Regions from separate parts of the Streptomyces sp. NPDC051051 genome, predicted to be linked through region 1. Evidence: predicted binding sites of a transcription regulator. Region 1 holds the regulator's gene; the other holds the start of a gene.
The links. The regulator HrcA, encoded in region 1, represses chaperone genes, less so after heat shock. The targets are predictions, from matches to a motif close to TTNGCACTCNGNNNNNCNGAGTGCNAA.
Positions count from the first base shown of each region.

Region 2: the regulator HrcA is predicted to act here: its motif matches at 4,506-4,532, upstream of groL (chaperonin GroEL).

Region 1 covers NZ_JBFBCB010000007.1:7,065-21,354, reverse strand. Annotated here, with positions in the region: gene hemW (radical SAM family heme chaperone HemW) at 1-849, shown strand, start outside; gene AB0N31_RS07655 (DUF3097 domain-containing protein) at 895-1,716, opposite strand; gene AB0N31_RS07650 (MBL fold metallo-hydrolase) at 1,748-2,473, opposite strand; gene hrcA (heat-inducible transcriptional repressor HrcA) at 2,631-3,647, shown strand; gene dnaJ (molecular chaperone DnaJ) at 3,648-4,781, shown strand; gene AB0N31_RS07635 (nitronate monooxygenase) at 4,947-6,038, shown strand; gene AB0N31_RS07630 (16S rRNA (uracil(1498)-N(3))-methyltransferase) at 6,035-6,781, shown strand; gene AB0N31_RS07625 (hypothetical protein) at 6,822-7,205, opposite strand; gene AB0N31_RS07620 (hypothetical protein) at 7,292-7,840, shown strand; gene AB0N31_RS07615 (S41 family peptidase) at 7,903-11,106, shown strand; gene AB0N31_RS07610 (histidine triad nucleotide-binding protein) at 11,283-11,636, shown strand; gene AB0N31_RS07605 (ribonuclease Z) at 11,640-12,545, shown strand; gene AB0N31_RS07600 (adenosine deaminase) at 12,566-13,555, shown strand; gene AB0N31_RS07595 (MFS transporter) at 13,599-14,290, opposite strand, start outside.
Region 2 covers NZ_JBFBCB010000043.1:30,334-44,623, reverse strand. Annotated here, with positions in the region: gene AB0N31_RS27810 (subtype B tannase) at 1-322, opposite strand, end outside; gene AB0N31_RS27805 (hypothetical protein) at 690-1,256, shown strand; gene AB0N31_RS27800 (NADH:flavin oxidoreductase) at 1,294-2,418, opposite strand; gene groL (chaperonin GroEL) at 2,721-4,343, opposite strand; gene AB0N31_RS27790 (cold-shock protein) at 4,696-4,902, opposite strand; gene AB0N31_RS27785 (MoaD/ThiS family protein) at 5,368-5,643, opposite strand; gene thrC (threonine synthase) at 5,640-6,923, opposite strand; SAM riboswitch class I at 6,942-7,112, opposite strand; gene AB0N31_RS27775 (glucosyl-3-phosphoglycerate synthase) at 7,282-8,226, shown strand; gene AB0N31_RS27770 (trehalose-6-phosphate synthase) at 8,358-9,770, shown strand; gene otsB (trehalose-phosphatase) at 9,877-10,743, opposite strand; gene AB0N31_RS27760 (DUF3263 domain-containing protein) at 10,909-11,163, opposite strand; gene AB0N31_RS27755 (extracellular solute-binding protein) at 11,199-12,422, opposite strand; gene AB0N31_RS27750 (ROK family protein) at 12,628-13,572, shown strand; gene nagA (N-acetylglucosamine-6-phosphate deacetylase) at 13,572-14,290, shown strand, end outside.

The DNA of each region.
Region 1 (14,290 bases):
ACCACCGAGGCCAACCCGGAGTCGGTCGACCCGGCGTACCTCGCCACGCTCCGCCAGGGCGGCTTCAACCGGATCTCCTTCGGGATGCAGAGCGCCCGGCAGCACGTGCTGAGGATCCTCGACCGCACCCACACGCCCGGCCGCCCCGAGGCCTGCGTGGCGGAGGCCCGCGCCGTCGGCTTCGAGCACGTCAACCTCGACCTGATCTACGGCACCCCCGGCGAGTCGGACGACGACTGGCGGGCCTCCCTGGACGCCGCCCTCGGTGCCGGACCCGACCACGTCAGCGCGTACGCCCTGATCGTCGAGGAGGGCACCCAGCTCGCCCGCCGGATCCGCCGCGGCGAGGTCCCGATGACCGACGACGACGTCCACGCGGACCGGTACCTGATCGCGGAGGAGACGATGTCCGCGGCGGGCTTCGACTGGTACGAGGTGTCCAACTGGGCCACCTCCGAGGCGGCCCGCTGCCTGCACAACGAGCTGTACTGGCGGGGCGCCGACTGGTGGGGCGCGGGTCCGGGGGCCCACAGCCACGTCGGCGGCGTGCGCTGGTGGAACGTGAAGCACCCGGGGGCGTACGCGGCGGCACTGGCGGGCGGCCGTTCACCGGGTGCCGGACGCGAGGTCCTGTCGGAGGAGGACCGCCGGGTCGAGCGGATCCTGCTGGAGCTGCGGCTGCGGGAAGGGGTTCCGCTGGACCTGCTGAAGGAGGCGGGGCTGGCGGCGTCGCGACGGGCCCTGTCGGAGGGGCTGCTGGACGGCGACCCCTACGAGGCGGGCCGGGCCGTCCTCACCCTGCGGGGCCGGCTGCTGGCGGACGCGGTGGTGCGGGACCTGGTGGACTGAGGGTCCCGACCGAGGGACCTCGACCCCGGTGTCCCGTGCCCCGGGTCAGGTCTCGGCCGGTGCCGTGACGAAGTCGATCAGTTCCTCGACCGCTCTCAGCAGCTCCGGCTCCAGGTCCTTGTAGGACCCCACCCGCTTCAGGATGGCCTGCCACACCGCGCCGGTGTTCTCCGACGGCCATCCCAGGGCCCGGCACACCCCCGTCTTCCAGTCCTGCCCGTGCGGGACGCGGGGCCAGGCCGCGATGCCCACCGCCGACGGCTTCACCGCCTCCCAGACGTCGATGTACGGGTGGCCCACCACCACCGCGTGCTCGCTGGTCACGGACCGGGCGATGCGCCACTCCTTGGTGCCGGGGACGAGGTGGTCCACCAGTACGCCCAGGCGGGCGTCGGGGCCGGGGGCGAACTCGGCGACGATCGACGGCAGGTCGTCCACGCCCTCCAGGTACTCCACGACCACGCCCTCGACGCGCAGGTCGTCGCCCCACACCTTCTCCACCAGCTCGGCGTCGTGCCGGCCCTCGACGTAGATGCGGCCGGCGCGGGCCACCCGGGCGCGGGCGCCGGGCACGGCGACCGAACCGGAGGCGGTACGGGCGGGCCGTACCGGAGCCGCCGGGGCCGGGCGGACCAGCGTCACGATCCGTCCCTCCAGGAGGAAGCCGCGCGGCTCCAGCGGGAAGACCCGGTGCTTGCCGAAGCGGTCCTCCAGGGTGACCGTGCCCGCCTCGCAGCGGATCACCGCGCCGCAGAAACCGGTGCCGGGCTCCTCCACCACCAGACCGGGGTCCGCGGGGACCTCGGGGGCGGACCGCTGCTTCTTCCACGGCGGGGTCAGGTCGGCGGAGTACACACGGGGGCCCATTCGGATGACGATAGGAGAAGCCCCGGCAAGGTCACGGCGACACGCCGAAACGCGCGGCCAGCGCGTCCCGTTGGGCCCGGACGAACGCGGCGTCCACCACCGCGCCGTGACCGGGCACGTACAGCGCGTCCTCGCCGCCGAGGTCCAGCAGCCGGTCGAGGGCGGCCGGCCAGTGCGACGGTACGGCGTCGGGCCCGGCCTGCGGTTCGCCGGACTCCTCGACGAGGTCGCCGCAGAAGACGACCTCGGGCGAGCCGGGGCCCGCCGGGACGAGGACGGCGAGGTCGTGCGCGGTGTGGCCCGGACCGACGTTCGCCAGCAGGACCTGCCGCCCGCCGCCCAGGTCGAGCGTCCACTCGCCGCAGACCGGGTGGTGGGGCCGTACCAGGGTGTCCGCGGCCTCCGCGGCCGCGGTCTCGTCCAGGCCGCACCGGACCGCGTCCGCGCGCAGCTCGTCCGCCGGTACCGTGTCCGCCCCCACCGCCGCGTAGACCTCCGCGCCCGCGAAGGCCGCCGCCCCGAGGACGTGGTCGAAGTGGGGGTGCGTGAGCGCGAGATCCGTCACACGGCGGCCGGCGAGTTCCTCGGCGCGCGCCCGCAGCCGGGCGCCCTCGGCGAGACTCGACCCCGCGTCCACCAACAGGGCCCGCCCCTCCCCGACGACCAGCCCCACCGTGCAGTCCCAGCCGGGCAGCCGGCACCGGCCGACCCCGGTGGCGACCCGCTCCCATCCCAGCTCTTCCCAAGTCACGCTCATACCGCGACGCTAGCCCCGGCGGCCCGGCGGGGCGACCGACCTTGCCCAGGGTGTACCCCACAGCCGTACACTGGGCCGGGGAACGCTGGCACTCGGATGTGAAGAGTGCCAGGCGAGGCGCCCGGGGGACCGGGGAAGACTTCTGGAGGTGAGCGCGGTGCTGAGTGAACGCAGGCTCCAAGTGCTGCGCGCCATCGTCCAGGACTACGTCGGCACCGAGGAACCCGTGGGTTCCAAGGCGCTCACCGAGCGGCACAACCTCGGCGTCTCCCCGGCCACGGTCCGCAACGACATGGCGGCCCTGGAGGACGAGGGGTACATCGCGCAGCCGCACACCAGCGCCGGGCGCATCCCCACCGACAAGGGCTACCGGCTGTTCGTCGACAAGCTGGCCGGCGTCAAGCCGATGACGGCCCCCGAGCGGCGGGCCATCCAGAACTTCCTCGACGGCGCCGTCGACCTCGACGACGTCGTGGCCCGGACCGTACGGCTGCTCGCGCAGCTCACCCGGCAGGTCGCCGTCGTGCAGTACCCGTCGCTGACGCGCTCCACGGTGCGGCACGTCGAGCTGCTGTCGCTGGCGCCGGCCCGGCTGATGCTGGTGCTGATCACGGACACCGGGCGGGTCGAGCAGCGGATGGTGGACTGCCCGGCGCCCTTCGGCGAGGCCTCGCTGGCGGACCTGCGGGCGCGGCTGAACAGCCGGGTCGCGGGCCGCCGCTTCAGCGACGTGCCGCGGCTGGTCGAGGACCTGGCCGACGCCTTCGAGGTTGAGGACCGCGGCACGGTCACGACGGTGCTCTCCACGCTGCTGGAGACGCTCGTCGAGGAGAACGAGGAGCGGTTGATGATCGGCGGCACCGCCAATCTCACCCGCTTCGGACATGACTTTCCCCTCACGATCCGACCCGTCCTGGAAGCCTTGGAGGAGCAGGTCGTGCTCCTCAAGCTCCTCGGCGAGGCGGGGGATTCGGGCATGACCGTACGCATCGGTCACGAGAACGCCTACGAGGGACTCAACTCCACTTCGGTGGTGTCGGTCGGCTACGGTTCGGGCGGCGAGGCAGTCGCCAAGCTCGGCGTGGTCGGACCGACCCGCATGGATTACCCGGGAACGATGGGAGCGGTACGCGCAGTGGCACGGTACGTCGGACAGATCCTGGCGGAGTCGTAAGTGGCCACGGACTACTACGCCGTTCTCGGCGTGCGCCGCGACGCGTCGCAGGAAGAGATCAAGAAGGCCTTCCGGCGGCTCGCACGCGAGCTGCACCCGGACGTCAACCCCGATCCGAAGACCCAGGAGCGGTTCAAGGAGATCAACGCCGCCTACGAGGTGCTGTCGGACCCGCAGAAGAAGCAGGTCTACGACCTCGGCGGCGACCCGCTGTCCCAGGCGGGGGGCGGCGCGGGCGGCTTCGGGGCCGGTGGCTTCGGCAACTTCTCCGACATCATGGACGCCTTCTTCGGCACGGCGTCGCAGCGCGGACCGCGCTCGCGCACCCGCCGGGGCCAGGACGCGATGATCCGGCTGGAGATCGACCTCGACGAGGCGGCCTTCGGCACGACCAAGGACATCCAGGTCGACACGGCGATCGTCTGCGGCACCTGCAGCGGCGAGGGCGCGGCGCCGGGGACCACCGCGCAGACCTGTGACATGTGCCGCGGCCGCGGTGAGGTGTCGCAGGTGACGCGGTCCTTCCTCGGCCAGGTCATGACCTCGCGGCCCTGCCCGCAGTGCCAGGGCTTCGGCACCGTCGTGCCGACGCCGTGCCCGGAGTGCGCGGGCGACGGCCGGGTGCGCTCGCGTCGCACGCTGACCGTGAAGATCCCGGCCGGCGTCGACAACGGCACCCGCATCCAGCTCGCCGGCGAGGGCGAGGTCGGGCCCGGCGGCGGTCCCGCCGGTGACCTGTACGTCGAGATCCACGAGCTGCCGCACGCGCAGTTCCAGCGGCGCGGCGACGACCTGCACTGCACGGTCACCCTGCCGATGACCGCGGCGGCCCTCGGCACCAAGGTGCCGCTGGAGACGCTCGACGGGCTCGAGGAGGTCGACATCCGGCCCGGCACGCAGTCGGGGCAGTCGATCCCGCTGCACGGGCGCGGTGTCACGCACCTGCGGGGCGGCGGACGCGGTGACCTCATCGTGCACGTCGAGGTGCAGACGCCCAACAAGCTGGACCCCGAGCAGGAGCGGCTGCTGCGGGAGCTGGCGAAGCTGCGCGGGGAGGAGCGGCCCCTCGGGCAGTTCCAGCCCGGCCAGCAGGGCCTGTTCTCCCGGCTGAAGGACGCCTTCAACGGACGCTGACGGTGGCGGGTGGGCGGTGGGGCCTCCTCGCCCCGCCGCCGCTTCCCCGTCCCGTCCCCCCGGGGGCCGTGCCCCCGGACCCCCGCTCTCGGCCCGGACGGCCCCTCCGCGAATGCCGGACGGGCTGGATTCGGACTCGTCCGGGCGACGTGACAACATGCCGTCATGTCCTCCGCACTGACCGATCTCCTCCCTCTCCCGATCGTGCAGGCCCCCATGGCGGGCGGCGTCTCCCTCCCGCAGCTCGCCGCCGCCGTGTCCGAGGCCGGCGGGCTGGGCTTCCTGGCCGCCGGGTACAAGACCGCCGACGGCATGTACCAGGAGATCAAGCAACTGCGGAGCCTGACCTCCCGGCCCTTCGGCGTGAACCTGTTCATGCCGCAGCCCGAGCACGCCGAGACCGGCGCCGTCGAGGTCTACGCCCACCAGCTGGCCGGTGAGGCCGCCTGGTACGGAGCCGAACTGGGCGATCCGGACAGCGGCCGCGACGACGGCTACGACGCCAAACTGGCGGTACTGCTGGACAACCCGGTGCCGGTGGCCTCGTTCCACTTCGGCGTCCCCGGCCCGGACGCGCTGGCCGCGCTGCGCCGGGCCGGCACGTTCACCCTGGTCACCGCGACCACCGTGGAGGAGGCCGTCGCGGTCGAGCGGGCCGGCGCGGACGCGGTGATCGTGCAGGGCGTGGAGGCCGGCGGACACCAGGGCACCCACCGCGACATCCCCGAGAACGACGGCTCCGGGATCGGCCTGCTGTCGCTGGTCGCCCAGGTCCGGGAGGCCGTCGGCCTGCCGCTGATCGCCGCGGGCGGCCTCATGCGGGGCAGCCAGATCGCCGCCGTCCTCGCCGCCGGGGCGAGCGCCGCCCAGCTCGGCACCGCCTTCCTCGCGACGCCCGAGTCCGGCGCGGCCGCCGTGCACAAGGAGGCGCTCACCGACCCGCTCTTCGTGCGCACGGAACTGACCCGCGCCTTCTCCGGACGCCCGGCCCGCGGCCTCGTCAACCGCTTCCTGCGCGAGCACGGACCGTACGCGCCCGCCGCCTACCCCGAGGTCCACCACCTGACCTCGCCGCTGCGCAAGGCCGCCGCGAAGGCGGGCGACGCGCAGGGCATGGCGCTGTGGGCCGGCCAGGGACACCGGCTGGCCCGCACCCTGCCCGCCGGTCGGCTGGTGGAGGTGCTGACGGCCGAACTCGACGCGGCGAGGACGGCGTCGTCGGACGGCGGCGCGGCCGGCGCGGGCGGTGCGCGATGACCGCCCCCGTCTTCGTCGTCGACGAACTGCCGGGCGGTCCGGCCGAGTTCGTACTGGACGGGCCCGAGGGACGGCACGCCGTCTCCGTGAAGCGGCTGCGGGCCGGTGAGGAGGTCGTCCTCACCGACGGCACCGGCCGCTGGGCGCGGGGCGAGGTCGTCGCCGCCGAGGGCAAGGACCGGCTCGTCGTCGATCTGGCCCAGGTGGCGGAGGAGCCCGCAGAGGCGCCGCGGATCACCGTCGTCCAGGCGCTGCCCAAGGGCGACCGGGGCGAACTGGCCGTCGAGACGATGACCGAGACCGGCGTCGACGCGATCGTGCCCTGGTCCGCGTCCCGCTGCATCACCCAGTGGAAGGGCGACCGCGGGCTGAAGGCGCTCGCCAAGTGGCGGGCGACCGCCCGCGAGGCCGGCAAGCAGTCCCGCCGGGTCCGCTTCCCCGAGGTCGCCGACGCCGCGACCACCAGGCAGGTGGCGGCACTGCTGGCCCGGGCCGACTTCGCGGCCGTGCTCCACGAGGACCGCGACTACGGCAGCGAGCCGCTGGCGACCGCGCCGCTTCCCGCGGACGGGGAGATCGTGCTCGTCGTCGGACCCGAAGGGGGCGTCTCCCCGGAGGAGCTGGCGCTCTTCGAGGGGGCCGGTGCCAGGGCGTACCGGCTGGGGCGCAGCGTGCTGCGGACCTCGACCGCCGGGACGGCCGCCGCCGCCCTGCTCCTGGGGCGGACCGGCCGCTGGTCCTGACCGGCCGCCGGTCCTCACCCGTCCGCCTCCGAGAACCAGGTCAGTCCGGTGGGGCTTCGGGCGTGGTCGCCGCGCGACCGAGGGCGTCGAACAGGATCCAGCCGTCCAACTCCCGCTCCCGCTTCCCCCCGTGCGGCAGCAGCCGGCGGCGGACGGCCTCGTCGACGAGCGCGCGCACCGTGCCGGGCCTGTGCAGGTTGAGGTGGTGGGCGCGGTCGCCGACGCCGCCCGCGTGCGTGTACGCGCCGCCGCCGACGTAACGGCCCTCGCCCTCGCGGAAGACGATCCTGGTGCGCACGCCGTCCCGGATCAGGGTGAGGACGTCCCGGCAGCCCCGGCCGTCCCGGTGCCGGTGGCGGACCGTCCACAGGTAGGCGGTCGTGTCGTCGACGATCAGTTTCCTCGGGCGGCGGCGGTCGCGCATGCGGTCACCGTAGATCGGTGCGGCGGTGCGGCGCATGGCGTTAAGCGCTCTACCGCGTCCTCGCCGGCGGTGGCAGGCTGCCCTCCATGGGGGCATGGAGGACGAGGATGCGGGGCCGGGCGCGCGGGACACGTGCGGTGGCGGTGGCGGGGCTGGCGGTCCTGGCCGTGGCCGGCGCGGTGGCGTGCGAGCCCGGCGGGATGGGCTCGGCGGCCGTCGCGTACACCACCGACGAGGCGGCGACCGCCGAGATCGAGCGCCGGGACGTCGACGTGCGGTGGCTGACCTGCACCGCCGACTACGGCGACGACGGCGCCTCCGGGGGCCGGGGGACCGTCGCCTCCGTCGACTGCGAGGGCGAGACCGGCAACGGGCGGGACATCGCCGTCACCGGCCACGTCACGCGCGCCGTCGACGGCTCCTGCGTGCGCGGCGACCTCCGCGCGGACGTCGGCGACAAGCAGCTGTTCCAGGTGAGCGGGCTCGGCGACTGCGGGTCCGCCACCCCCTCGCCGCTCGTCCCGCCCCGCTCCGCGCAGCCCGCCGAACCCGGGCGGCCCACGGTCACCGTGACCGTCACCCGGACGGTCCGGTGCGGGGACGACACACGCTGCGGGTCCGCCGGCACCAAGTGACCCGGGCGGCCGACCGGTCAGAACCCCTGTCGGTCACCGCCGCCCTTGCCTAGAGTGATCGGGTGACACAGCCCGTGACGCCTGCCGCGTACTTCCGATTCCCGCACCTGCAGGGCGAGTCGGTGGCCTTCACCGCCGAGGACGACGTGTGGCTCGCGCCCCTCGACGGCGGGCGCGCCTGGCGGGTCAGCGCCGACAACACGCCGGTCACCCTGCCCCGCATCTCACCCGACGGCACCACCGTCGCCTGGACCTCCACCCGCGACGGCGCCCCCGAGGTGCACGTCGCCCCGGTCGACGGCGGCCCCGCCACCCGGCTCACGTACTGGGGCAGCCCGCAGACCAGGGTGCGCGGCTGGACCCCCGACGGCCGGGTGCTCGTGCTGAGCACCCACGACCAGGCGAGCGGGCGCCGCAGTTGGGCCCGCGCGGTCCCGCTCGACGGCGGACCGGCCACCACCCTGCCGTACGGGCCCGTCGGCGGGGTCGCCTTCGGCCCGCACACCGTGCTGGTGTCCGCGTCCATGGGGCGCGAGGCCGCCCACTGGAAGCGCTACCGGGGCGGCACGGCCGGCAAGCTGTGGATCGACCGGGACGGCGACGGCGAGTTCACGCGGCTGCACGAGGACCTCGACGGCAACATCGAGTACCCGGTGTGGGCCGGCGACCGCATCGCCTTCCTCTCCGACCACGAGGGCACCGGCGCGCTGTACTCCTCCCTCGCCGACGGCTCCGACCTGCGGCGCCACACGCCCCTCGACACGTTCTACGCCCGGCACGCGGCCGGGGACGGCGACCGCGTCGTGTACTGCTCCGCCGGTGAACTGTGGATCCTGGACGACCTCGACGGCGCCGAGCCGCGCCGCCTCGACGTCCGGCTCGGCGGGCAGCGCACCGACCGGCGGCCGCACCCGGTGCCCGCCGCCCGCTGGCTGGGCTCCGCCGCCCCCGACCACACCGCGCGCGGCAGCGCCGTCGAGGTGCGCGGTGCCGTCCACTGGGTCACCCACCGCCACGGTCCCGCCCGCGCCCTGGCCGCCGAACCCGGCGTGCGGGCCCGGCTGCCGCGCACCTTCCGCACGGAGGGTGAGGAATGGGTGGTGTGGGTGACCGACGCCGAGGGCGAGGACGCCCTGGAGTTCGCCCCCGCCACCGGCCCGGCATCGGGCGCCACCCCGCGCCGGCTGGCCGCCGGACGCCTCGGCCGGGTGGTGGAACTGGCCATGGCCCCCGACGGCAGCCGGGCCGCCGTCGCCGCGCACGACGGGCGGCTGCTGCTCGTCGAGCGGGAGACCGGCGAGGTCCGCGAGGTCGACCGCAGCGAGGACGGCGACGTCGGCGGCCTCGTCTTCTCACCCGACTCGGCCTGGCTGGCCTGGTCGCACCCCGGCCCGCGCCCGCTCAGCGGGCTCAGGCTCGCCAACACCGCGGACCTGTCGGTCACCGAGGCGACCCCGCTGCGCTTCCACGACTACGCGCCCGCCTTCACCCTCGACGGCAAGCACCTCGCGTTCCTGTCGACGCGCGCCTTCGACCCGGTCTACGACGAGCACGCCTTCGACCTCTCCTTCATCGAAGGAGCCCGCCCGTACCTCATCCCGCTGGCCGCGACCACCCCCTCGCCGTTCGGCCCGCAGCGGCACGGCCGCCCCTTCGAGGCACCCGACAAGGACGAGACCCCCGACAGCGAGGGCACCCCGGCCACCCGGATCGACCTGGAGGGCCTCGCCGACCGGATCGTGCCCTTCCCCGTCGAGGCCGGCCGCTACTCGGGGCTGCGCGCCGCCAAGGACGGCGTGCTGTGGTTGCGGCACCCCGTGCGCGGTGTCCTCGGCGCCTCCCGCGCCACCCCCGACGACCCCGGTCCCGGCACCGAGCTGGAACGCTACGACCTCGTCCGGCAGCGCCTCGAACACCTCGCCCCCGACGCCGACGCCTTCGAGGTCAGCGGCGACGGCAAGCGGCTGCTGCTGCGGTCCGACGGCAAGCTCAAGGTCGTCCCCGGCGACCGGCGCGCCTCCGGCGACGAGGACAGCGACACCAACCTCACCGTCGACCTCGGCCGGGTCCGCCAGATCGTCGACCCGGCCGCCGAGTGGCGCCAGATGTACGACGAGACCGGCCGCCTCATGAGGGACAACTTCTGGCTGCCCGACCTCGGCGGAATCGACTGGGACGGCGTCCTCGACCGCTACCGGCCGCTCCTCGACCGGGTCGCCACCCGCGACGACCTCGTCGACGTCCTGTGGGAGGTGCACGGCGAACTCGGCACCTCGCACGCCTACGTCGTCCCCCGCGGCTACGGCGGCGGCGCCCGCCAGGGTCTGCTCGGCGCCGACATCTCCCGTCACGACGACGGCGGTTGGCGCATCGACCGGATCCTGCCGTCGGAGACCTCCGATCCCGACGCCCGCTCCCCGCTCGCCGCGCCCGGCGTCGCGGTGCGCGCGGGCGACGCGATCCTCGCCGTCGCCGGGCACCCCGTGGACCCGGTCACCGGACCCGGACCGCTCCTCGTCGGCACGGCGGGCAGGGCCGTCGAGCTGACCGTGTCGCCGGCCGGCGGGGGCGAACCCCGGCACGCCGTCGTCGTCCCCGTCGACGACGAGGGGCCGCTGCGCTACCACGCCTGGGTCGCGGATCGGCGGGCGTACGTGCACGAGAGGTCCGGCGGCCGGCTCGGCTACCTCCACGTGCCCGACATGCAGGCCCCCGGCTGGGCCCAGATCCACCGCGACCTGCGGGTGGAGGTGGCCCGCGAGGGCCTCGTCGTGGACGTCCGCGAGAACCGGGGCGGGCACACCTCCCAGCTCGTCGTGGAGAAGCTGGCGCGGCGGATCGTCGGCTGGGACGTGCCGCGCGGGATGCGGCCGTACAGCTATCCGGAGGACGCGCCGCGCGGGCCCGTCGTCGCGGTCGCCGACGAGTTCTCCGGCTCCGACGGGGACATCGTCAACGCGGCGGTCAAGGCGCTGGGCATCGGGCCGGTGGTCGGGACCCGCACCTGGGGCGGCACGATCGGCATCGACAGCCGGTACCGGCTGGTCGACGGGACGCTGGTCACCCAGCCCAAGTACGCGATCTGGCTGGAGGGTTACGGCTGGGGCGTGGAGAACCGCGGCGTCGACCCGGACGTGGAGGTGGTGATCCGCCCCCAGGACCACGTGGCGGGCCGGGACCCGCAGGTGGAGGAGGCGGTACGGCTGGCACTGCTCGCACTGGAGGAGACGCCGGCGAAGACGGCTCCGCCGTTGCCGGAGTCGTAGTTCGCCGGTGTCGGGGTGGCCGCCCGCGGGGGCTGCCGCCCCCGGGCCCCCGCTTCCGGCCCGGACGGCCTCGTCCTCGAACTCGCCCGGAGGGGGCGCCCCCGGACGGGCTGGATCGGCCCGGCGCTCGCTACCATGCCTGCGTACTGATCAGACCGGCGTGAGGAGACACCCCTATGCCAGGCGAGCCGCAGGACGACTGTCTGTTCTGCAAGATCGTGGCGGGGACGATCCCCGCGACGATCGTCCGGGAGACCGGGACGACCATCGCCTTCCGGGACATAAACCCCCAGGCGCCCACGCACGTCCTGGTGATCCCCAAGGCGCACCACGTGGACGCCGCCGCCCTCGCCGCCGAGGCGCCGCAGCTCGCCGCGGACGTCCTGCGCGAGACGCAGGCGGTCGCCGACCAGGAGAAGCTGGAGAGCTACCGCATCGTCTTCAACACCGGCAGCGGCGCCGGCCAGACCGTCTGGCACGCCCACGCGCACGTCCTCGGCGGCCGTGGCCTGCAGTGGCCCCCCGGCTGAGCCGTGTCCGTACGTGAACTGGTGGTCCTGGGCACCGCCAGCCAGGTCCCGACCCGGCACCGCAATCACAACGGCTATCTCCTGCGCTGGGACGGCGAGGGCATCCTCTTCGATCCCGGCGAGGGCACCCAGCGCCAGATGCTGCGGGCCGGGGTCGCCGCGCACGACCTGCACCGGATCTGCGTCACGCACTTCCACGGCGACCACTGCCTCGGCGTCGCCGGGGTGATCCAGCGCGTCAACCTCGACCGGGTCCCGCACCCGGTGACCGCCCACTTCCCGCGGTCCGGGCAGCACTTCTTCGACCGGCTCCGGTACGCCACCGCCTACCGCGAGACCGTCGGCGTCACCGAGGTCCCGGTCGACGGCGACGGGCCCCTCGCCGTCACCGCGTCGTACACGCTTCAGGCCCGCAGGCTCTCCCACCCGGTCGAGTCCTACGGCTACCGCCTGATCGAGCCCGACGGCCGCCGGATGCTGCCCGACCGGCTCGCGGCGCACGGCGTGCGGGGACCCGACGTCGGCCGCATCCAGCGGGAGGGCTCGGTCGGCGGGGTGTCGCTGGAGGAGGTCAGCGAAGTGCGGCGCGGGCAGCGCTTCGCGTTCGTCATGGACACCCGCCTGTGCGACGGCGTGGGGGAGCTGGCCGAGGGCTGCGACCTGCTGGTCATCGAGTCGACGTTCCTCGACGAGGACGAGCGGCTCGCCGACGAGCACGGCCATCTGACCGCCGGTCAGGCCGGACGGGTCGCGCGGGACGCCGGGGTCCGGCACCTCGTGCTCACCCACTTCAGCCAGCGCTACGGCGAACCCGCCGAGTTCGAGCGGCAGGCGCGGGCGGCCGGGTTCGCCGGGGAGCTGACGGTGGCGTACGACCTGCTGCGGGTGCCGGTTCCGAAACGCCGGTAAAGCACCCGTACGATGCTTTGATGCCCCTCCCCAAAGCTGAACTGCACCTGCACATCGAAGGCACCCTGGAGCCGGAGCTGGCCTTCGAGCTGGCCGCCCGCAACGGTGTCGCGCTGCCGTACGCCGACACCGAGGCGCTCCGCGAGGCGTACCGGTTCGAGGACCTCCAGTCGTTCCTGAACCTGTACTACGAGCTGATGGCGGTCCTGCGCACCGAGCGGGACTTCGAGGACCTGGCGAACGCCTACCTCGCCCGTGCCGCCGCCCAGGGCGTACGGCACGCGGAGATCTTCTTCGACCCGCAGGCCCACCTCGCCCGGGGTGTCGGAATGGGCACGGTCGTCGAGGGGCTGTGGCGGGCGCTCGGCGGCAGCGAGGCGAACCACGGCGTCTCCACCCGGCTGATCATGTGCTTCCTGCGCGACGAGTCCGCCGAGTCGGCGCTGGAGACCCTCGACGCCGCGAAGCCCCACCTCGATCGGATCACCGGCGTCGGGCTGGACTCGGCGGAGGTCGGGCATCCGCCCGCCAAGTTCCGCGAGGTCTACGAGGCCGCCGCCGCCCTCGGCCTGCGGCGGGTGGCGCACGCCGGCGAGGAGGGGCCGCCGGAGTACATCACCGAGGCCCTCGACGTCCTCGGGATCGAGCGCGTCGACCACGGCCTGCGCTGCATGGAGGACCCGGCGCTGGTGGAGCGGCTGGTGCGGGAGCGGATCCCGCTGACGCTGTGCCCGCTGTCCAACGTCCGGCTGCGGACGGTCGACGTCCTCGCCGACCACCCGCTGCCCGCCATGCTCGACGCCGGGCTGCTCTGCACGGTCAACTCCGACGACCCGGCCTACTTCGGCGGCTACGCGGGCGACAACTTCGACGCCGTACGGTCGGAGCTGGGCCTGGACGAGGAGCGGCTGCGCGAACTGGCCCGCAACTCCTTCGTCGCCTCCTTCCTGGAGGACGACGAGGAGCGGCGGACGCGCTACCTGGCCGAGGTCGACGCCTACCGGTTCTGAGCGGACCGGTCGCCCGCGCCGCCGGGACGCCCGATCGGGAGACCTACCGCCCGGCGCCCGGCGCGGCACCCGCCCGCCGGGGCCCGGCGGTGTCGTAGGCCCCCTGGGCGGACACGCCCGCCGGGACCTCCACCGCGATCTCCACGACCTCCTGCTCCGCCGCGCCCACCCGGGGCACCGCTCCGCCGGGCGCGCCGGTGGACGCGGCGAGGACGGCCGCCGGGGTCCCGCCGCGCCGCCGGACCGCACCCGGCAGCAGCGGACGTCCGCCCGCGTGCAGCGCGACGACGGACATCGGCACCGCCGCCACCAGCAGCCCGGCGCCCAGCACCAGCCCCATCACCGGGAAACCGGCCCGCGCCGACAGCAGGCTCCCGGTCAGCGGCCCCGCCGCCGTCCCCAGCGAGGACGCCGAGCCGACCAGCACCGCCCAGCGCCCGCGCGGGTCGAGCGAGGCGGCCAGACCGATCAGGTACGACAGCACGACCGGGTAGAGGACGTTCCAGGCGATCTCGCCCGCCGCGAAACTCCCCGGACCGGTGGCCGACGCGCTGACCACGACGCACCCGGCGATCAGCACGGTCCCACCGCCGATGGGCAGCGCCCGGCCCAGCCGCGCGCCCAACGCCCCCGCGCCCAGGACCCCCAGCAGCCCGGCGCCGAGCGCCACGGCGAAGACGACCCCGACGCCGGCCTCGCCGAGCCCCGCCTGCGTCAGGCCGATGCGCCCGCTGA
Region 2 (14,290 bases), on a different contig from region 1:
AGCCGCCGACGGAGTTGGCGAGCAGGATCGGTGCGTCGGTGGCGTCGACGGGGCTGCCGTCGACGGACACGGGGACGCTGACGTTGAGGGACTGGTAGGCCGCGTTCACCGGGCGGGCCACGTAACTGGCGACCTTGAAGAACCGGTAGGTGACGCTGTGGACGGTGCCGGTGGTGTCCCTGACGGCGATGGTCTGCTCGGTGTGGGCGGCCGGGTCGAAGACCAGCGCCGGCTCCGCGCCGACCGGCTGCCCCTTCGTGGCGGCCCGGGCGCTCCCGGCGAACCCGAGAGCGGGCGCGGCACCGGCCGCGGTGAGCCCCATGACCACAGTTCTGCGCTTCACTCGCTTCACATCCGTCTCTGCACTGGGCGGCTCGTTCGCCGCGACCCTCCCAATCGTCGCCAAAATTGTCAACAATAAAGGCGGCCAAGGGGCCCTAAGTTGGCGGGAATCCGATCGGGGCGTGGCCCGTACCGGGGCAGCCGCGGAGTGGTGGCGAAGGCGCCGTCCGGCCCCGGCCCGGACCGGAACACACCGGGCGCGCCCCGGCTTGTCGGTGGGGTGTGCGACGGTTGAGTCACCGGTGCCGCACGACCGCGCACCCGGGCCGCGGGAAGGCCCGCGGCGAGGCCGCGCACCGGGACAGCACGCCGCAGGACAGCAGCCGCAGGAAACGGAGACGCCCGTCATGAACCACGCCCAGCTCACCCACCTGGGCCGCGCCCTGCGGCTGCTCGGTGAGCACGGGGACGCCCTGACCGCCGACACCCCCGACGCCAAGCTGCACGAGGTCAAGGCGGATCTGCGGCGCGCTCTGGAACTCCTGGAGGAGGGCGTGACCTCGGCCGCGCCCAGCACACGGTGCGCCGAGCACCCCAACGGGCCGGTGGACCAGGCCGCCCCCGACCTGTGCCTGCTGTGCGAGACCCGGCGGCGGGCGGCCCGGCGCGCCGAGTTCAACGGACCCGCCCCGCAGACCCCGCACCCCACCGCCCCGTCCCGTTACGGCACCCGCGGCGACCGCCCCCAGCCCCAGCAGCGCTGGCTGCCGGAGCTGTGGAACGGCCAGGAGTGGCAGCTGTGCGGCACCCCCAGGCGCGACCGCCACGAGGCCGAGCTGTACCTCGCCGCCCTGCGCCGGGGCTCCCGCCCCGCCATGGCCTACCGCCTGGTGCACGAGTTCACCGACTACGAGGTGCTGCGCGTCTGGGGGATCCCGGTGAAGGTCGACATCGAGCCCATGGGCAACCTGTAGTCCGGCCGCCCTCCCGGCTCGACCCCTGCGGCCGGGGTCAGCTCAGGGTCTTCAACGACGCCGCGTCGTACGGCTTCAGCTCGTCGAGTCGGCCGGCCAGGACCTTGGCCGCCCACTCCGGGTCCTGGAGCAGCGCGCGGCCGACGGCCACCAGGTCGAACTCGTCGCGCTCCAGCCGGTCGAGCAGGTCGTCGATGCTCCTGAGGGCGGAGCCCTCGCCCTGGAGGGCCTTGAAGAACTCGCCGTCGAGACCGACCGATCCGACGGTGATGGTGGGCCGGCCGGTCAGCTTCTTCGTCCAGCCCGCCAGGTTGAGGTCGGAGCCGTCGAACTCGGGCACCCAGTAGCGGCGCGTGGAGGCGTGGAAGGCGTCGACCCCGGCCGCGGCGAGCGGGGTGAGGATGGCCTCCAGCTCCTGCGGGGTCTCGGCGAGGCGCGCGTCGTAGGCCTCCTGCTTCCACTGCGAGTAGCGGAAGACGACCGGGAACTCCGGCGACACGGTCTGGCGCACGGCGGCGACGATCTCGGCCGCGAACCGGGTGCGGGCGACCGGGTCGCCGCCGTAGGCGTCGGTGCGGCGGTTGGTGCCCGCCCACAGGAACTGGTCGACCAGGTAGCCGTGGGCGCCGTGGATCTCCACGCCGTCGAAGCCGATGCGCTCCGCGGCGGCGGCGGCCTCGGCGAAGGCGCCGATGACGTCGTCCAGGTCGCGCTGGGTCATCGCCTTGCCGGTGCCCTCGGCGCCGTCCAGGCGCAGGCCGGAGGGGCCGACGGCGGGGGCGTCCGCGACGGGCGGCCGGCCCTGCTCGCGGACCATGCCGATGTGCCACAGCTGCGGCATGATCGTCCCGCCGCCCGCGTGCACGGCCTCGGCGACCTTCGCCCAGCCGGCCAGCTGCTCCTCGCCGTGGAAGCGCGGCACCCTGTCGCTCTGCCCGGCCGAGTCGTGGCCGACGTACGTGCCCTCGGTGACGACGAGACCGACACCGGCGGCGGCGCGGCGGCCGTAGTACGACGCCACGTCCTCGCCGGGGATGCCGCCGGGCGAGAACATGCGGGTCATGGGCGCCATGGCGATGCGGTTCGGGACGGTCAGGCCGTTGAGGGAGACGGGGCGCGCGAGGATCTCGGCGGCGCGGGCGGCGGCGGGGGTGGCAGTCACGACAGGGGACTCCTCGGAGGGGTCGCGGTGGACAGCGAGCAGCGGACATTCCGGACGGTATGTGCACATGCAAGCACCGCCCCTCCCCTCAACGGCGGCCCCGCCCCCGCCATTCCGCCCGCTCCCCCGCCACCCCTGTGATCCGAACCACGCCGGCCGGTCCGTCGGGGCGGCCCGGCCGCACGGAACGGCCCGCGGCCGCCCCGCACCACGACGTCGGCCCCCGGGAACGCCCGAGGGCGGTACCCCCTGCTGACGCAGGGGGTACCGCCCTCGGTGGGAAACCCGAGCCTCGATCAGGCTCAGAAGTCCATGTCACCGCCCGGCATGCCGCCGCCGGCCGGGGCCGCGGCCTTCTCCGGCTTGTCGGCGATGACGGCCTCGGTGGTGAGGAACAGCGCGGCGATCGACGCGGCGTTCTGCAGCGCGGAGCGCGTCACCTTCGCCGGGTCGATGATGCCCTCGGCGATCATGTCGACGTACTCGCCGGTCGCGGCGTTCAGGCCGTGTCCGACGGGCAGGTTGCGCACCTTCTCGACGATGACGCCACCCTCGAGACCACCGTTGACGGCGATCTGCTTGAGCGGGGCCTCCAGGGCGAGCTTCACGGCGTTGGCGCCGGTCGCCTCGTCACCCTCGAGGTCGAGCTTCTCGAAGACCGAGGTGGCCTGCAGCAGGGCCACGCCACCACCGGCGACGATGCCCTCCTCGACGGCCGCCTTCGCGTTGCGGACGGCGTCCTCGATGCGGTGCTTGCGCTCCTTGAGCTCCACCTCGGTGGCGGCGCCGGCCTTGATGACGGCCACGCCGCCGGCCAGCTTCGCCAGACGCTCCTGGAGCTTCTCGCGGTCGTAGTCCGAGTCGCTGTTCTCGATCTCGGCGCGGATCTGGTTGACCCGGCCCGCGACCTGCTCCGAGGAGCCGGACCCGTCGACGATGGTGGTCTCGTCCTTGGTGATGACGACCTTGCGGGCCTTGCCCAGGAGGTCCAGGGAGGTGTTCTCGAGCTTGAGACCGACCTCCTCGGAGATGACCTCGCCACCGGTGAGGATGGCGATGTCGTTCAGCATCGCCTTGCGGCGGTCGCCGAAGCCCGGGGCCTTGACGGCGACGGACTTGAAGGTGCCGCGGATCTTGTTGACGACCAGGGTCGACAGGGCCTCGCCCTCGACGTCCTCGGCGATGATCAGCAGCGGCTTGCCCGACTGCATGACCTTCTCCAGGAGCGGGAGCAGGTCCTTGACGTTGGAGATCTTGGAGTTCGCGATCAGGATGTACGGGTCGTCGAGGACGGCCTCCATACGCTCCATGTCGGTCGCGAAGTACGCCGAGATGTAGCCCTTGTCGAAGCGCATGCCCTCGGTGAGCTCGAGCTCGAGACCGAAGGTCTGCGACTCCTCGACGGTGATGACGCCTTCCTTGCCGACCTTGTCCATGGCCTCGGCGATCAGCTCGCCGATCTGGGTGTCGGCGGCGGAGATGGAGGCCGTCGAAGCGATCTGCTCCTTGGTCTCGACATCCTTCGCCTGCTCGAGCAGGGCACCGGAGACGGCCTCGACGGCCTTCTCGATACCGCGCTTGAGAGCCATCGGGTTGGCGCCGGCCGCCACGTTGCGCAGGCCCTCGCGGACCAGCGCCTGGGCGAGGACGGTCGCGGTGGTCGTACCGTCACCGGCGACGTCGTCCGTCTTCTTGGCGACTTCCTTGACCAGCTCGGCGCCGATCTTCTCGTACGGGTCCTCGAGCTCGATCTCCTTGGCGATGGAGACACCATCGTTGGTGATCGTGGGGGCGCCCCACTTCTTCTCGAGGACGACGTTGCGGCCCTTGGGGCCGAGCGTCACCTTCACGGCGTCCGCGAGCTGGTTCATGCCGCGCTCGAGGCCGCGCCGCGCCTCCTCGTCGAACGCGATGATCTTGGCCATGTGAAGTGGTCCCTCCAGGACTGGGGGTGATTCCTTCGGACCGCGCCCGCGCCCGCGACGGACGGCTCGCCGGCCCCGTGGTTCCTTGCCCCACCTGGCCTGCGGGCCTCACCGACCCGGTCCTTCGTTGTCACTCTCACCTTCAGAGTGCTAACGCAATGATTAGCACTCGCCTGTGCCGAGTGCAAGCGCCCCCCCGAGATCCGCAGGCGAACGGGGGGTGGCGGCGGACGCCGTCGGGTGATCGCGCACGGCTCCGGACACGCCGAAGGGCTCGCACCCCGGGAGGTGCGAGCCCTTCGCTGACGGAGCTGATGGAACAGAAGAACGTCGCTGCAAGTCGGCGCGTGCTTCAGCCGGTCGCGAGCCGGACCATGTCCGCCTGCGGCCCCTTCTGACCCTGCGAGATCTCGAAATCGACCCGCTGGCCCTCTTCCAGGGTGCGGTATCCGTCCATCTGGATCGCGCTGTAGTGGACGAAAACATCCGCACCACCGTCGACCGCGATGAAGCCGTACCCCTTCTCCGCGTTGAACCACTTGACGGTGCCCTGAGCCATGCCTAACTCCCCTATTACTGGCCCTTGCACAGATCCACACTTCGCGGATCCGGGTCAGACCTCACCCCCCAGTTGGTTGGGGGTGTGCGCCGGAACGCGTCGACCGCGGCCGAATGTATCTGTCCAACTGCCGTCTGCAACAGGTCAATCGGACGAGAAATCTGGACGCGAAGGGTCCGGAGAAGAGTGAGAGTTCGCCCGGATTCAGGGCAAGTCGGGCCCCACAAAGGGAATGAAAGGCGCAAAACACATGCGCACTTTGGCTGTTTCTCATCGCCTGCCCCGACGGAACTCCTCTGCGGCCGGCAGGCGACGGGCGACGCGTTCCCCAACTCTACCGCGCTCAACCACACTGAATTGCCCCCTCCGCTTCTCTCGCGGAGGGGGCAATTCGATGAACTCTCGGTAATCCCTGTTACCGACGGTTACTACCGGCAGGTACTACCGACGGGTACGGAACACCGGTCAGCCGCCGGCCACGGCCGGGATGATGGAGACGCCGGCGCCGTCCGGGGTCGCCGTCTCCAGCCCCTGCTCGAAGCGCACGTCGTCGTCGTTGACGTACACGTTGACGAACCGGCGCAGCTTGCCCTGGTCGTCCAGGACGCGGGCGGCGATGCCGGTGTGGTTCTTCTCCAGGTCGGTGATGACCTCGCCGAGGGTCGCGCCCTCGGCCGGGACCTCGGCCTTGCCACCGGTGTAGGTGCGCAGGATGGTCGGGATGCGGACGGTCACGCTCATGCGAGGCCAGCCTCTCGGAAGGAGTCCAGGTTGGGGCGGATGGTGGCGGTCAGACCGGTGCCGGCCACCGCGTCGAGGGTCTTGAGGCCGTCGCCCGTGTTGAGGACGACGGTGGTCTTCGTCGGGTCCAGGAGACCGTTCTCGATCAGCTTCCTGGTCACACCGACCGTCACGCCGCCGGCGGTCTCCGCGAAGATGCCCTCGGTCTGCGCCAGCAGCTTGATCGCGTCGACCACCTGCTCGTCGTTCACGTCCTCCACCGCGCCACCGGTACGGCGCGCGATGTCCAGGACGTAGGGCCCGTCCGCCGGGTTGCCGATGGCGAGGGACTTGGCGATGGTGTCCGGCTTCTGCGGCCGGACCACGTCATGCCCCGCCTTGTAGGCGACGGACACCGGCGAGCAGCCCTCGGCCTGCGCACCGAAGATCTTGTACGGCCCGTCCTCGACGAGGCCGAGCTTGATCAGTTCCTGCAGCCCCTTGTCGATCTTCGTGAGCTGCGAGCCGGAGGCGATCGGCACGACGAGCTGGTCGGGGAGCCGCCAGCCGAGCTGCTCGCAGATCTCGTACGCCAGCGTCTTGGAGCCCTCGGCGTAGTACGGCCGCAGGTTGACGTTGACGAAGCCCCAGCCCTCGCCGGCCGGGTCGCCGATCAGCTCGGAGCAGAAGCGGTTCACGTCGTCGTAGTTGCCCTCGATGCCGACGAGTTCGCCGCCGTAGATCGCGGCCATGACGACCTTGCCCTGCTCCAGGTCGTGCGGGATGAACACGCAGGAGCGGAAACCGGCGCGGGCGGCGGCGGCGCCGACGGCACCGGCCAGGTTGCCCGTGGAGGAGCAGGAGAGGGTGGTGAAGCCGAAGGCGCGGGCGGCCTCGATGGCCTGGGCGACGACGCGGTCCTTGAAGGAGTGCGTCGGGTTGCCGGAGTCGTCCTTGACGAACAGCTTGCCGGCGTCGACGCCCAGCTCGCGGGCCAGGTTGTCGGCCTGGACGAGCTTGGTCCAGCCGGGGTTGATGTTCGGCTTCTCCGCCACGTCGGCCGGGACGGGCAGCAGCGGCGCGTAGCGCCAGATGTTCGCGGGGCCCGCCTCGATGCGCTTGCGGAGCTCCTCGGTCTCGTAGGACGAGAAGTCGTACGCGATCTCGAGCGGGCCGAAACACTCCTCGCAGGCGAAGACCGGGCCGAGGGGCACGCGGTGTCCGCACTCGCGGCAGGAGAGCGCCGTGGCGGGACCGAGATCGACGGAGTTCGTGGTGCTTGCAACTGTCTGCGCAGCCATGTGAGGCGAGGCCCTTTCTCCTCATCTTCCTCACGACGCATCTCGCCGTGAGACGGATTTGGCACCTTCCCTAGCCGGGAGCCTCGCCACATCGACGTGACGCGTGGGCGGTCACGCCTGGCGGCGCGCGCGGCTGGAGGGTTGCCGGGGCTTCATCGGGCCGTATCCCTCTGCCCCTCTGGATGAGCGGTATGAAGTTGTGAACAGCGGCCACCTCGGACATGCGATGGTCATCCGCGTTGTTCAAGACTGTAACCGAAGGCCAGGACAGTTGAGACAGACGTCCGAACCGCGAGATGGATCACACGGTCACCCCGCGTGCACCGCGTGTGATCACGACAGTGAGGAGCCGCAGACCGTGCTGAAAGAAGCTGAAGCCTGGCTGGCCACCCGCTCCTGGTCCGTGACCGACCGCCCGCTGCACCGCGTCCTGGCCGCGAAGCGCGCCTCGGGCCAGTCGGTGTCCGTGGTGCTGCCCGCCCTGAACGAGGAGGAGACGGTCGGTGACATCGTCGCGGTCATCCGCCACGACCTGATGCGGCAGGTGCCCCTCGTCGACGAGATCGTCGTCGTCGACTCGGGCTCCACCGACCGCACGTCGCAGGTCGCCGCGGCGGCCGGGGCGCGCGTCGTCCACCGGGACGAGATCCTGCCCCGGATACCGGCCGTGCCGGGCAAGGGCGAGGTGCTGTGGCGGTCGCTGCTCGTGACGACCGGGGACATCGTCTGTTTCGTCGACGCCGACCTCAAGGAGTTCTCCTCCGACTTCGTCTCGGGGATCGTGGGCCCGCTGCTCACCGAGCCCGGCGTGGACCTGGTCAAGGCGATGTACGACCGCCCGCTGGGCGGCGCTGCGGGCCAGGGCGGCCGGGTCACCGAACTCATGGCCCGCCCCCTGCTCAACATGCACTGGCCGCAGCTGGCCGGCTTCGTGCAGCCGCTCGGCGGCGAGTACGCGGCCCGCCGCAGCCTGCTGGAACAGCTCCCGTTCCCCGTCGGCTACGGCGTGGAGCTGGGCATGCTCGTCGACGCCCTGCACCTGGTCGGCCTGGACGCCCTCGCCCAGGTCGACGTCGGCGTCCGCAAGCACCGCCACCAGGACGGGCAGGCACTCGGCAGGATGGCGGCGGCGATCTACCGCACCGCGCAGCTCCGGCTGGCCCGCGGGCACCTGATCCGCCCCGCCCTCACCCAGTTCGAGCGGAGCGCGGACGGCTTCGAGCCGCGCACCTACTCCGTGGACACCGAGGAACGGCCGCCGATGGCGGAGATCGCCGAGTACGCGGAACGCAAGGTCGCCTGACGGGCCGTGGGTGCGGCCGGCCGGACACGACCGCACCACCCGGTCCGGCGGCCGTACACGGCCGGACATGACCCGGCCACGGACCGCATCCGTACGTTTGAGCGTTTACGGACCGGGCTAGGTTGTGGCGTATGGCTTCCACGCGTGCTGCTGTTGCTGAGGGTGCTCAGGTGCTGGTCGCGTCCAACCGCGGCCCGGTCTCCTACCAGGTGCGCGAGGACGGTTCGCTGCACGCCAGAAGGGGCGGCGGCGGACTGGTCTCGGGCCTGTCGGCGATCGGGCCGGACGCGGGCGCCCTGTGGGTGTGCTCGGTGCTCTCCGACGACGACCGCGAGGCGGTGCGGCGCGGGGTCGGCGAGGACGGCGTCCGGATGCTCGACATCCCGGCCGACGTGCACGCCGACGCGTACAACGGCATCGCCAACTCCGTGCTCTGGTTCATCCACCACCTGCTGTACCAGACCCCGCTGGAGCCCGTCTTCGACGCGGAGTTCCGGCGCCAGTGGGCGTCGTACGAGACGTACAACCGCGCGTTCGCGGAGGCGCTCGCTGAGGAGGCCGGCCAGGGCGCGGCGGTCCTGGTGCAGGACTACCACCTCTGTCTGGTCCCGGGCATGCTCCGCGAGCTGCGGCCCGACCTGCGCATCGGCCACTTCTCGCACACGCCGTGGGCGCCGGTGGACTACTTCGCGCTGCTCCCCTCCGACATCCGCGCGCAGCTGCTGCGCGGCATGCTCGGCGCGGACCGCCTGGGCTTCCTGACCAGGCGCTGGGCGGACGCCTTCACCGCGTGCTGCGCGGAGTTCGTGGACGGCCCCGGCGGCACCGAGATCGGGGTGCACGGCCTCGGGGCCGACGCCGACTTCCTGCGCGCCCGCTCCCACGAGAGCGACGTCGAGGAGCGCATCGTCGCCCTGCGCGAGGAGATCGGCGAGGGCCGCAAGGCCATCGTGCGCGTCGACCGCACCGAGCTGTCGAAGAACATCGTGCGCGGCCTGTTGGCCTACCGGCAGCTCCTCGACGACCACCCCGAGTGGCGCGAGCGCGTCGTCCACGTGGCGTTCGCCTACCCCTCCCGCCAGGACCTCGCCGTCTACCGCGACTACACGGCCGCGGTGCAGCGGCTGGCGGAGGAGATCAACGAGCGGTACGGCACACCCGGCTGGACCCCGGTCGTGCTGCACGTGAAGGACGACTTCGCCCGCTCCCTGGCCGCGTACCGCCTCGCCGACGTGGCCCTGGTCAACCCCATCCGCGACGGCATGAACCTGGTCGCCAAGGAGGTCCCGATCGTCTCCGACGAGGGCTGCGCCCTGGTGCTGTCCCGTGAGGCCGGGGCGTACTGGGAGCTGGGCGAGGACGCGATCGTGGTGAACCCCTACGACGTCCTGGAGACCGCCGGCGCCCTGCACGAGGCGCTGAGCATGGCGCCGGCGGAGCGGGCGGAGCGCAGCAAGAGGCTGACGGCGGCCGCGACCGCGCTCCCTCCGGCCCTGTGGTTCCTGGAGCAGTTGCAGGCCCTCCAGGCCCTCCGCCGCGACTGACCGGAGAGCACCCGCAACGGTCCCGCCCCCGGTCCGCCCGCCGGGGGCACCCGCAGCGGTCCTACTCCCCCGGCCCGCCCCCTGGCGGGCCCGCGCACCCGGCCCCTCACCGCAGCTCGTCCGAGAGCGCCCGCAGCAGCCCCACCACCCCGGCGGGGCCCTCGACGACCAGGTCCGCCCGCTCCGACAGTTCGGTCACCTCGGAGCTGCCGCTGGCCACGAGCAGACCGGGGACGCCGTCGGAGCGGAGCTTCTCGACGGCGGCGAAGGCGGGCAGGTCCCCGAGGTCGTCGCCGGCGTAGAGAACCGCCCCGGCGCCGATCTCGCGGACGTACTCCGTCAGCGCCACGCCCTTGTCCACGCCCGGCGGTCGCAGCTCCAGCACCATCCGGCCCGGTTCGACGACGAGTCCGTGCCGGGCCGCGAGGCCGGCGAGCGGGCGGCGCAGCGCCTCGAACGCGGCCTGCGGGTCCTCCGCCCGCCGCGTGTGCACGGCGACGGCCCGCCCCTTCTCCTCGACCCAGGTCCCCGGCCACGCCCCGGCCGCCTCCAGCACGGCGGGCAGCTCGGCCCGCACGGCCGCGACACCGGGATGCGGCGCGGGCGCGGAGACGGTCCCGGTGCGGGCGTCCCACCGCTCGGCCCCGTAGTGCCCGAGCACGGTCAGGCGCTCCAGCCCCGGCACCCCGGCGAACCCGCCGTTGCTCACCGCCACGGCGGCGGGCCGTCCGGTGACCACGGCGACCGAGGCCACCTTCGGCGCCAGCTCCGCGAGCGCGGGGAGCGCGTCCGGATGCGGCCGCGCGTCCTCCGGGTTCTCGACGATCGGCGCGAGCGTCCCGTCGAAGTCGAGCGCGACGAGCACGGTGCGCGGCGCGGCCAGGATCGCGGCGAGCGCCTCGCGGCCGTGGGGGGTGGTGGGGGTGGGGAGGGAGGAGTGGGAGTCCGTGGAGTGCGTCTCGTGGGTGCCCATACGGTGACGATAACCGGACGGGATCGACGGCGAGGGGGACGGGTCCACGGCCGGACGGGTCCGCACTTCCCGGTGCCGGGCACGGCGGCCCAGCGCGTCCGGGGGCAACAGCCCCGGGGACGGCGCCCCCCTGCCCGCCCGCGCGGGCTCCCCGTCCACGCACGCTCACCGCTCCGCCCGGCGGGCCTCCCGCACCCGGCGGAGCCGGTTCACCGTCACCGGATCGTGCGCCAGCGCCCGTGCGTCGTCCAGCAGCGCGTTGAGCAGCTGGTAGTACCGCACGGGCGACAGGTCCAGCTCCTCACGGATCGCCCGTTCCTTCGCGCCGGGCCCCGGGAACCCGCGCCGCTCCAGGGCGAGGATGTCCCGCTCCCGCGCCCCGAGCCCCTCGTGCCCGTCCTCGTCCGCTGCCCGCTCCATGCCCCGCACGGTAGCCCAACCGCACGGGACGCGGCTCAGCCGCCGGTGCCGCTCTCCGCGGTGGTGGCCGTCGTCTGGAGCTGGCCGAGGACTCCGGCCGGGCTGCCACCGGGCTGCACGGCCTGACCGATCCGCCTCTTCACGTCCGCGCTGACCGCCGCCCAGGAGGTGCGCCCCACCGGGTACAGCTCGGACACCGGCAGCTGGTCGAGGAAGGGCTTGAGGTCGGCGTCCTCGGGGGCGGCCGTCATGGTCTGGGAGGCGGAGTTGGTGACGGGCAGCAGGTCGTACTCGTGGGAGAAGTCGAGGACGTTCTCCTCGCTGTAGACGAAGTTCAGGAAGTCCTTGATCTGCTCGGCGTGGCCGTTCTGCTTGAAGGCGGTCATCCAGTCGGCGACGCCCATGGAGACCTTGGTCGGCCCGTCGAGGCCGGGCATCGGGACCATGCCGAACTTCACGCCCTTCTTCGCGGCCGTCTTCATCAGCGAGGGGTGCCCGTTGAGCATGCCGACCTGGCCGGCCGCGAACGCGGCGAACGCGTCGGCCCGGTTGAGCTTGCCCGGTGCGACCGGCCCGGTGAGGTCCTTGCCGACCAGTTCGTTCTTCAGCCAGGTGAAGGTGTGGACGTTCTCGGTGGAGTCGAGGCTGTAACCGGTGGCGGTCCCGGTGTAGCCGCCCCCGCCGCTGAGCAGCCACTGCATGGTCTCGGCCTGTGCCTCTTCGGGACCGAGGGGCAGGGCGTACGGGTACTTCACGCCGTCCGCCTTCAGCGCCTCCGCGTCCTTCGCCAGCTCGGCCCAGGTGGTCGGCGCGGTGATGCCTGCCTCGGCGAAGAGGGTCTTGTTGTAGAACAGCAGCCGCGTCGAGGAGGCGAACGGCATGCCGTACTGCACGCCGTGCACCTCGCCCGCGTCGGCGAGCTGGGGCACGAAGTCGGCCTGGACGGGGATGGAGAGGACGTCGCCGGCCGGGTAGAGGAGGTCCTCGGCTGCGTAGTCGGCGTAGGCGCCGATCTGGGCCATGTCGGGGGCCTTGCCGGCGTCGACCAGCTCCTTGACCTCGCGGTCGACGTCGTTCCAGGAGTGGACGGTGACCTCGACGGTGACGTCGGGGTGGTCCTTCTCGTAGGCCTCGACCAGCGCGTCCCAGTACTTCCTGGAGCTGTTGGCGTCGCTGTCGCCGTAGTCGGCGGCGACGAGCGTCAGGGTGACGCCACCGGAGCCGCCGGTGACCCCGCAGCCGGCGAGGACCGCCGTCATGCCCAGGGCGGCTGCCACCGCGATCGTTCCCGACTTCGCTGCCCGCCGCTGCACTGTGCTCTCCCGCTCCCCTGGACGGCCGGGCCCCGTGTGCACACACCATCCACACATGATTGCTCCGACCAATGAAACCGATATACGGATTAAGGTCTACACCACGCAAGTGGACTAGACCTCTTGCGGGTCCTCGGGCCACACTGTCCCCGTGAGACATGTCATCGCCCTCGATGTGGGCGGCACCGGGATGAAAGCCGCCCTCGTCGGGGCGGACGGCGCGCTGCTGCACCGGGCCCGCCGGGCCACGGGCCGCGAGCGCGGTCCCGACGAGGTCGTCGCCGGCATCCTCGACTTCGCCGCCGAACTGCACGCGTACGGCGCCGAGCACCTCGGCGAGGGCGCGGCCGCGGCCGGAGTCGCGGTCCCCGGCATCGTCGACGAGGCGAACGGCGTCGCCGTCTACGCCGCCAACCTCGGCTGGCGCGACGTCGGCCTGCGCCGGCTCCTCACCGGCCGGCTCGGCGGCATCCCGGTGGCCCTCGGCCACGACGTCCGCACCGGCGGACTCGCGGAGGGGCGGATCGGCGCGGGCCGGGGCGCCGACCGCTACCTCTTCGTGGCCCTCGGCACGGGCATCGCGGGCGCCATCGGCGTGGCCGGCCGGGTGGAGGCGGGCGCGCACGGTTTCGCGGGCGAGATCGGCCACGTCGTCGTACGCCCCGGCGGTACGCCCTGCCCCTGCGGGCAGCGCGGCTGCCTGGAGCGGTTCGCGTCGGCGGCGGCGGTCGGCGAGGCGTGGGCGGCGGCCTGCGGGGACCCGGAGGCGGACGCGGCGGACTGCGCGAAGGCCGTCACGTCCGGCGACCCGAACGCCGTCCGGATCTGGCAACAGGCGGTCGACGCACTCGCCGACGGCCTGGTCACCGCCCTCACCCTGCTGGACCCGCGCGCCCTCATCATCGGTGGCGGCCTCGCCGAGGCGGGGGAAACCTTGTTCACACCGCTGCGGAACGCCGTCCGCCGGCGGGTCACCTTCCAGAAGCTCCCGGACATCGTCCCGGCGGCGCTGGGCGACACCGCCGGATGCCTGGGGGCGGGGCTCCTGGCCTGGGATCTCCTCACAACGACCGACGGCACGGAGGTAACACCCTGATGGCCACCCCTCCAGGGGCGCGAGGCGCCACGGCACGCGGCTCCGCCGTATGGGCGCGAGACGCCACCACGCACCCTCAGGTACTCACCGGCGCCAGGGTCGTGCTCCCCACCGGCACGGTGCCCGACGGCCGCGTCACCGTCGACGGTACGAAAATCGTCCCCGACGCCCCGCGGGGAGCCGCCCACGTCGTCGACGTGACGGGCCACTGGCTGGTCCCCGGCTTCGTCGACCTGCACAACCACGGCGGCGGCGGGGCCTCCTTCTCCGGCACCGCCGACGAGGTGCACCGGGCGATCCGCACCCACCGCCGCCACGGCACCACCACGCTCGTCGCGTCCACCGTCACCGACGACATGGACGTCCTGGTCCGGCAGGCCGGCCTGCTCAGCGAACTGGCCGAACAGGGCGACCTGGCCGGCATCCACTTCGAGGGCCCGTTCATCTCGCCGTGCCGCAAGGGCGCGCACGCGGAGGGCCTGCTGCGCGACCCGGACCCGGCCCAGGTGCGCAAGCTCGTCGACGCGGCGCGCGGCAGGGCGAAGATGGTCACCCTGGCGACCGAGCTGCCGGGCGGCATCGACTCCGTACGGCTGCTGGCCGAGCACGGGGTGATCGCGGCCGTCGGCCACACGGACGCCACGTACGAGCAGACGGTGGCGGCGATCGCGGCGGGCGCCACGGTCGCCACCCACCTCTTCAACGCCATGCCCCCGCT